4 regions of the Cupriavidus sp. 05L411 genome follow, and region 2 is predicted to be linked to each of the others. Evidence: predicted binding sites of a transcription regulator. Region 2 holds the regulator's gene; each other region holds the start of a gene.
The links. Region 2 encodes sigma-54, which starts transcription at its own class of promoters, with help from an activator protein. Its sites were predicted from a motif close to TGGCANGNAANCTGCTTT; they were not measured.

Region 1 (2,169 bases), on a different contig from region 2:
GCCCGGCAAAGCGCCAGACCGTCCCCGCACTATGGAGCGCGGGCGCGGTCTGGCGCTTTATCTCTTTGCGCGGATCGAAGCGCGGCGCGGGACAGCTTGTGTGCCATGCCTGTCGCAGACTGTCACCATGGCGCAAGTGCCGGCACCCCGTTATTGGCCGCGCCGTGCTGGCACGGAACGTGAGTGTGCCAAGGCGGATTCTGCAGCCTTGGAGTGGCTATGTGGGTAGTAAAACTCGGCGGCAGCCTCGGCCGCGACCCGTTGTTGCGCGAGTGGTTGCAGGAGTTGAGCGAACTCGGCGGCGGCCGCATCGTGGTGGTGCCGGGCGGCGGCGGCTTCGCGGAGCAGGTTCGCGAGCACCGGGCGCAGTGGGCATTCGACCATGTGGTGGCGCACAATATGGCGGTGCTGGCCATGGCCCAGTATGGGCTGATGATGCAGGGCATGTGCCCCGGCATGTCGCTGGCGGTGCACGAGAAAGACATTCAGGGCGTGCTGCGCAACGCCGGCGTGGCGGTGTGGGCGCCGTTTTCGCTGTTGCGCGAGCAGGCCGACGAGATGACGCACCCGGGCGTCGGTTCGGACAGCATGGCCGCGTGGCTGTCGAACCGCCTCAACGCCGAGATGCTGCTGCTGGTCAAATCCACGCCGGCCGATGCCGGCCAGGCGGTGGAGCAATATGCCGCGCAAGGGCTGGTGGACCGGCGCTTCGCGCATTTCACGCACGGCGCGCCATATCCTATCGAATTTCTGCACAAGAGCGAACTGGCACGCATGCGCGAACTGCTGCTGCATCCGGCAGCCGGATGCAGCTACTAGCTACGGTGTGCAATGCTTGATGCGCAGGCCGGCCGAGGTCGGCCTGCGCATGTCCGCCGATCAGCTATGCGCCGCGAATGGATGTGCCGAACTCTGCTTCTTCGCTACCACTTCGGCGGCGCTCGGCCAGCCCCCCACGGCGCGCTGGATGGCTTCGCGCGTGGCCTGGTAGTTGTAGTCCTGGATCTTGGTGTCGTCCTCGGCCTGCCAGTGGATGAACACGCCCACGCTGATAAACAAGTCGTCGGCTTCGGCGGCGGGAATGGTGCCGTCTTCCACGCTATCGGCCACCGCCATTGCAACGCCGCGCTGGGCCGGGCCGAACATCTGCACGGCCTGCTTGGCGCCCTTGATGGTGACCTTGTTGAATAGCACGGTATTGGGCTTGGCCTGCAGGTTCGGCGCCACCACGGCGAGCAAGGAGGTGAAGCCGTCCTTGTTGTTGGTCAGCGCGTTGCAGAAGGCGGTCTCCGCAGCCGAGCCGCGCGGCCCAAGGATCAGGTCGATATGCGCGACCTCGTTGCCGTCGCCGACCAGCGATTCTCCAACACGAACACGATCAATTTTTGCCATTTGCGAGTCTCCCGGATAGAGGATGTTCAGGAAAAGAAAAGAAGGCGCAATGTGTCCCCCCGGGCTTTACCTAACACGTTCCATGCCAAGCCGCGGCGCGGCGCGAAAGGCGGGTCGGCAGGACAGAGCCCAAGGGCGATAGGGGCTGCGGTCATTGCGCTGGCGGCGGTGAGAGCGGCGCAGATGGATGGCCGCCGCGCAGGCGTCTGTGCCAGACGCGTGCCTGATGGGTGACACTCTGTGCGAACGGCAAATCGTGCTTGCACATGCGGCGTGAGAGGCAGAAGCGGGTCGAGACGGAGAGTGCTTACGCACCTGGCAGGCGCGCAAGCTTCCGTGCAGCAGCACTTGGGGATCCGACGGTCGGGTTGGGAGCCCGGCTGGGGCTGGCTAAGCGTGCTGGTGCAGGCTGTGAGGGCCGCCGGCAAGCGCCGTGGGGATGCCGCTGGTGCGGCGGAGTTCATCGTTGCGCGCCTTCAGCAAGGACTGGATCTGCTCGCAGCGCCGGTGCAGCTCGACTTCGGTTGCGGCCTGCGTCAGGCCGGTGGCGGAGACCGAGCAGAAGGGGTGGCCGGCAGCCACATAGCTGCCGGGAACGGGAATGTCGTGGCACCAGCCAGTGCGCATCAGCGCGGCAGTGAGCCTGGCGTTGATCTGCGCGGGGTCTTGCGCGAAGACCAGCTGGAAGCCGCGCACGCCGGCCCGCCGCGCCACCGGTAGCTCGGGCGTCTCGCCGCGGCAGGCCTGCAGGTGCGCGTGCATCAGGCCGAGCGGATA
Region 2 (2,169 bases):
TTGCACAGCATACACTGCTACATATGCGTTGCGGAATCCCCTGCGTGGCCCGATCGGGCAGGCTGCAACGAAAAAGCCGCGCTCTGGGCGCGGCTTGATTCCGTTTTTCAAGGGACTGACACCGACGGCCCGGTATGTGGGCCGCCAGGCACGGTCATTGCTGCATCTGCGATGCGGCCATCTGATACTTGACCGCTTCACGGTCGTGGCTCTGCACGCGATCCTTGTGGCGAATCACCTGCCGGTCGAGCTTGTCGACCAGTGCGTCGATAGCGGCATACAGGTCTTCATGATGCGCTTCGACAAAGATGTCCTTGCCCTTGAGATGTAGATTGATTTCCGCGTACTGCCGCCGGTCCTTTTCTTTTGTATTGTCGACAGAGAGCAGCACACTTACGCCAATGACTTGATCGAAATGCCTGACGATACGCTCCAGTTTCGTTTCCACGTACTCACGCAGAGGGGGCGTGATGTCCAAGTGGTGTCCACTGATCTTGAAGTTCATAGCGTTTCTCCTTCTGAAAGAGCTGCATCAGGCAGGCGATGCAGCTCGGCTACAAAGTCTTACGGAGATTTACCGCGGGAATCTTGAGCGCTTCGCGGTATTTGGCAACGGTACGCCGTGCCACCACAAAGCCTTGCTCGCCGAGCAATTCGGCAATCCGGCTGTCGGACAAGGGGTTCCTAGCGTCTTCGGCTCCTATCAATTGCTTGATCAACGCACGGATTGCCGTTGATGAGGCCGCGCCGCCGGTTTCTGTGGATACGTGAGAGCCGAAAAAATACTTCAGCTCGAAAGTCCCCATCGGCGTTGCCATGTATTTATTGGTAGTCACCCGAGAGATGGTGGACTCGTGTAAACCCAGTGTATCGGCAATCTCCCGCAAAACCAAGGGGCGCATCGCAATTTCACCGTGGGTGAAGAAGTTCTTTTGACGTTCGACAATGGCTTGTGCGACGCGCAATATCGTATCGAACCTTTGCTGGATATTCTTGATCAACCAGCGTGCTTCCTGCAGTTTTTGCTGCAGCCCGGCCGCGCCAGCGTCGCCTTTTGCACCGCGCAAAATCTGCGCGTACATGTCGTTGATGCGTAGCCGCGGCATCACATCCGGGTTGAGGTGGGCGATCCATCCGCCGCTCAACTTTCGAACAAAAACATCGGGCACCACGAAGTCCGCTTCTGGCCGGCTGTAGGCGTGGCCTGGATAGGGCGCGAGCGAGCGGATCAGTTCATGTGCTGCCTTGAGTTCCGGCTCGTCCACTTGCAGCGCTTTTTTCAGGCGCGTGTAATCGCGCACCGCCAGCAGCTCCAGGTGATTGGTGACGATGCTCAGCGCCAGTTCGCGCTGCGGATGCTTGAGCCTGCGCAATTGCAGCGCCAGGCACTCGGCGGCGTTGCGCGCCCCGACGCCCGGCGGATCGAAGCTCTGCAGCAGCGTGAGCACAGCCTGGATCTCGTCGACCTCGAACTCGAGCTCCTCCGGCAGCTCGCTGCAGATTTCCTCGAGCGTGGTGCTCAGGTAGCCATCATCGTCCAGGGATTCGACCAGGAAGATGGCCAGCCCTTTGTCGCGCAGGGAAATCTTGAGCGGCGCCAGCTGCTCCATGAGGTGTTCACGCAGCGTGGGCTCGGCATCGCGCAGCTGCATCGGGGTTTTTTCGTCGTCTTCGCCTTGCGGGCGGCGTGCGAAGTCGTCCAGGCTCCAGTCGCTGCCGTAATCCTCATTGCTGTCAGAGTAGCTGTCGTCGGCTTCGGGGGCGCCATCGGGGCGGTTCTCGCTGGTGCCCTGGCCATCGGCTGGCGCCGGCGCGGGCGCGCTCTGCAGGTTCACCGAGCCGTCCGAAGATACGCGCAACGGGCTGTCCAGCCAGTCGTTCTCACGCTCGAGCAAGGGGTTCTCGGTCAGCGCCTGTTCCACTTCCTGCTGCAGTTCAAGCGTGGACAGTTGCAGCAGCCGGATCGACTGCTGGAGTTGCGGCGTAAGCGCGAGATGCTGCGAGAGGCGGAGCTGTAGCGACGGTTTCATGCGACCTATTTTATGCCCAACTTCCGTACTGGTGGAACGGAAATTGCTATCGCTGGTGTCGCTATGATCGTTTGAAGGATAAAAGGCGACACTGAAGCCGCCGGGGGGCGATGCGCGGCAGGCGCCGCGCGCCCTTACA
Region 3 (2,169 bases), on a different contig from region 2:
CGCCCGCCCAGCAGAAGAAGGCCATCTTCTGGGGCAGCGCCGCCGCCATCATCATGCGGGTGGTGCTGACGGTAGCCGCGGTCAAGCTGCTGAGCCTGCCGTACCTGAAGATCGTCGGCGCCATCCTGCTGGTCTACATCGGCGTGCAACTGCTCACCGGCGATGACGACGAAGAAGGCCACTCGGCCAAGGACAACATCTGGGCCGCGATCCGCACCATCCTGATCGCCGACCTGGTGATGTCGCTCGACAACGTGGTGGCCGTGGCCGCCGCGGCGCAGAAGGGGCCGGAAGGCAGCCAGCTGATGCTGCTGATCCTGGGCCTGGGCCTGTCGATCCCCCTGATCGTGTTCGGCAGCACCATCCTGCTCAAGGTCATGGACCGCTTCCCCATCATCATCGTGCTGGGCGCCGCGCTGCTGGGCTACCTGGCCGGTGAAATGCTGGTCAGCGACCCGGTGGATGCCGCATGGTTCGAGATGCACGTGCCGCATGCCCACCTGGTGTTCGGCGTGATCGGCGCCGCGCTGGTGGTGGTGGTTGGCAAGCTGCTGAGCAAGCGGGCGCCACAGACCGCCTGACGGGCTTTGTGGATGAGGTGGTGCCCCGTTGGGGCGCTGCCGGACAGACGGGTGGCCCGGGAGCCGCCCGTTTTGTTTTTGGGCTGTAGCGCAGGCCATGCTGCAGACATGGCGGTGATTTCAGTGCGGTTTGAGACTGACTTAAGCCAAAGTGCGGGTTTACTGAMCCGCCACGTCATACTTAGTGACAAAATTTGCGCGGGATCAACACCGGGAAGGGCCCGAAGTGGCGAAAATTGTCACTCGCCGACGAGACATCAAGACTTGGCGGCGCTGGCACGCTAAGTGCTAAGAACGTACAGCATCACATGAAACAAGATGTTTCGATTTGTATCCAAAATTCCTTCGAGGGGTCAATCATGCAACAACGGGTGCAACAAATGAAAAAACTGGGCCGCCGAGTCCAGAAGGGCTTCACGCTGATCGAACTGATGATCGTGGTTGCGATTATTGGTATCTTGGCTGCGATCGCTATTCCGCAGTATCAGGACTATACCGTCAAAGCGAAACTGTCCAAGGTCGCTGCCTGCGCAGAGCCACTGAAGTTGGCCGTTGCGCTTTATGCTCAGACGAACGGAACGCTTCCTACTACCACGGACGATTGGACCGGCTTGGGCCTGTCGGGTGCTCCAGCTACCACAAACGAGTGTTCTGCACTTTCCGTTACGGGCGTGGCAGCCGGCGCTGCTGGCGCTGGCGCTATCGTTGTTACGATGGCAAACATTAAGGCGTCCACGATTGATACTAAGACCGTGACTTTCACGCCCACGGTCAACAGCACCAACGTTACTTGGACTCCGACTTCAACTAGTACCGACACTCTGGTAACGAACTACTTCAAGAAATCGTAGTAGGCACGTTTTGTGTCGCACACATAAAGCGCCTTCGGGCGCTTTTTCTTTCCCTGCTCCCCAAGCTATCATCCGCCTTCTGCCTACAAGGCATAACAAGGCACCCCACATGCTGCCCTCCCGGTCAGCCATCCCTCTCAGCTTCCTGGCCGTAGCCGTCACGCTACCGCTGCTGGTCTCCCGGCACACGCTTCCGCTTGCCACCTTCTATGGCGAATGGACTTCGGCATTGCTGTTTGCGCTTGCCGTCATCGTGCTGGGCGCCTTGGCACAGCGGCAAGGCAGGGGCACGGCTTACCAGGCGGCTCCCGCCCAGTTCCCCTGGATCATTCTCTTTCCCCTCTGGCTGATCGCCACCGGCATCACGCAAACGCTGACCGGCATGGCCGATGTGTCGGGCAGCCGGTTGCTGACTGAGCTCTCGCTGGCGCTGGGCGCCGCGGTGATGTGGGCTGCGTGGCGCCAGGGCCGTGCCGCGTCGTCCGTGGAGCGGCAGGCGATGGTGGATGTGCTGGCCATCGCCTGGCTGGTGGCCGGGTTGCTGGGTACGCTGGCGCAATGGGTGCAGGTGTTTGGCCTGGAGCCGGACACGCTGGGGATGGTGTCCACTTACTTTTACGATGACAACCGCCGCTTGTGGGGCAACCTGAACCAGCCTAATCACCAGGCTACGGTTGCGGGCATCGCGCTGGCGGCGGCGGTCTGGCTGGCGGCGCGGGGGTGGTTGCGGGTGCCGG
Region 4 (2,169 bases), on a different contig from region 2:
GCGTCACCTTGATCGGCGTGACGATTTGCCGCCACCGCACCGAAGCGGCGGACAGCATGCGAAGAGGCAAAGACACTGCCTGGCGCCCTCCCCTCTCTCACCAGCCACGAGGCAAGCGGGAGAGCAGGAGAGCGCCAAGCGGGAGCCCTGCTTACATCACCTTGTCCGGCTTGCCTTCGTTACCCGCGATGAACGGGCTCCACGGCTGCGCACGCACGGCCTTGGGCGTCTTCCACACCACCGTGAACTGGCCATCGCCCTTGATCTCGCCGATCATCACCGGCTTGTACAGGTGATGGTTCTCGCCCATGGTCAGGGTGAAGCCGTCCGGCGCTTTGAAGGTCTGGCCATACATCGCGGCACGCACCTTGTCGGGATCGGTCGTGCCGGCCTTCTTGACGGCTTGCGCCCACATATGGATGCCCACGTAGGTGGCCTCCATCGGGTCGTTGGTCACGCGCTTGTCGCCGCCCGGCAAGTTGTTCGCCTTGACCCACGCCGCCCATTGCTTCTTGAAGGCTTCGTTCTCCGGGTTCTTGACCGACATGAAGTAGTTCCATGCGGCCAGGTGGCCCACCAGCGGCTTGGTGTCAATGCCGCGCAGTTCTTCCTCGCCCACCGAGAACGCCACCACCGGCACGTCCTTGGCCTTCAGGCCGGCGTTGCCCAGTTCCTTGTAGAAGGGCACGTTGGAGTCGCCGTTGATGGTGGAGATCACGGCGGTCTTGCCGCCTTGCGAGAACTTCTTGATGTTGGCGACGATGGTCTGGTAGTCGCTGTGGCCAAACGGCGTGTAGACCTCTTCGATATCCTTGTCCGCCACGCCCTTGCTCTTCAGGAAGGCACGCAGGATCTTGTTGGTGGTGCGCGGGTAGACGTAGTCGGTGCCCAGCAGGAAGAAGCGCTTGGCGCCGCCGCCTTCCTTGCTCATCAGGTATTCCACCGCGGGAATGGCCTGCTGGTTGGGCGCCGCGCCAGTGTAGAAGACGTTCTTGGACATCTCCTCGCCTTCGTACTGCACCGGATAGAACAGCAGCGAGTTCAGCTCTTCATAAACGGGCAGCACCGACTTGCGCGACACCGAGGTCCAGCAGCCGAACGTGACGGCAACCTTATCCTTGGTGATCAGCTGGCGCGCCTTCTCGGCGAACAGCGGCCAGTTGGAAGCGGGATCGACCACGACCGGCTCAAGCTTGCGGCCAAGCACGCCGCCGCTCTTGTTGATCTCGTCGATGGTCATCAGCGCCACGTCCTTGAGCGAAGTCTCGGAAATGGCCATGGTGCCGGACAGCGAATGCAGGATACCGACCTTGATCGGCTCCTTGGACTGCGCCAATGCCAGCGGGCTCACGCCTGCCGTTGCAAACAAGGCCGCGGCGGCTACCGCCGACAGCTTCAGCATGTCACGTCTTTTCATTGCAGCTCCCAGATTGTCGTGTTGGATAAAGGAACAACGCACCCCGGGTACTTCTTTTGCAACTAGCATGCCATGGCATACAAGCTTGTATACAAGGCTGTGCACACGGCCTGGCGAGCCTCCAGGGGCCGCCAGGCCACCCATCGCACCACGATAGTGCGCAAGCGTCACGCACCAAGCCTGTGCGCCGCCGCCGGCTGATTCAGATTGGGGCACATGGCGGCACGCATGTTGCGCCGTGCCTTGCCCGAATCCGCAATCGGCTCTAAGGTGGCCTCTCGATTGCGCGCCACGGCGTTGCCGCATGCGCCGCGACTACCCAGAAAAAGCACGACGGAGACAGCCCATTGAAAGCGTCAACGACGCCCGGCGCGGACCAGATCGTCTCCCTCATTTTCATGCTCGAGTGCCAGGCGCGCTATGTCCTGCGCCATGCCGGCGAGCGGCCCTGGCATTGCCCGGCCGCCGGCACCTGCCACATCGACGACATCGACGACATCGATTGCATTGACACCCACCGTTCGAGGAAGACTTCACATGCAGCGGCTGCAAGACAAAGTGGTCATGGTCACCGGCGCCGCGTCCGGTCTGGGCGCGGCGTTTGCGCGCGCGGCGGCGCAAGCCGGTGCGCGCGTGGTGCTCGCCGACATCGACGATGCCGCCGGGCGCATCCTGGCGCAAGCGCTGCGGGCGCAAGACGTGCAAGCGCATTACCAAACGCTGGATGTCACCAGCGAGGCGGACTGGGAAGC

Region 1: fae (formaldehyde-activating enzyme) is a predicted target of sigma-54. The motif match lies at 1,463-1,480, and genes of this name have one in related genera.
Region 3: AC1DQR_RS31875 (pilin) is a predicted target of sigma-54. The motif match lies at 856-873, and genes of this name have one in related genera.
Region 4: urtA (urea ABC transporter substrate-binding protein) is a predicted target of sigma-54. The motif match lies at 1,473-1,490, and genes of this name have one in related genera.

The regions. Positions count from the first base shown of each region.
Region 1 covers NZ_JBFTOQ010000004.1:236,464-238,632, forward strand. The annotation lists gene AC1DQR_RS06550 (amino acid kinase family protein) at 220-819, shown strand; gene fae (formaldehyde-activating enzyme) at 880-1,392, opposite strand; gene AC1DQR_RS06560 (ATP-grasp domain-containing protein) at 1,783-2,169, opposite strand, start outside.
Region 2 covers NZ_JBFTOQ010000003.1:293,163-295,331, forward strand. The annotation lists gene hpf (ribosome hibernation-promoting factor, HPF/YfiA family) at 155-505, opposite strand; gene AC1DQR_RS05350 (RNA polymerase factor sigma-54) at 555-2,030, opposite strand; gene lptB (LPS export ABC transporter ATP-binding protein) at 2,165-2,169, opposite strand, start outside.
Region 3 covers NZ_JBFTOQ010000041.1:16,282-18,450, reverse strand. The annotation lists gene AC1DQR_RS31880 (TerC family protein) at 1-581, shown strand, start outside; gene AC1DQR_RS31875 (pilin) at 962-1,432, shown strand; gene AC1DQR_RS31870 (PglL family O-oligosaccharyltransferase) at 1,542-2,169, shown strand, end outside.
Region 4 covers NZ_JBFTOQ010000007.1:95,531-97,699, reverse strand. The annotation lists gene urtA (urea ABC transporter substrate-binding protein) at 152-1,417, opposite strand; gene AC1DQR_RS10110 (SDR family oxidoreductase) at 1,955-2,169, shown strand, end outside.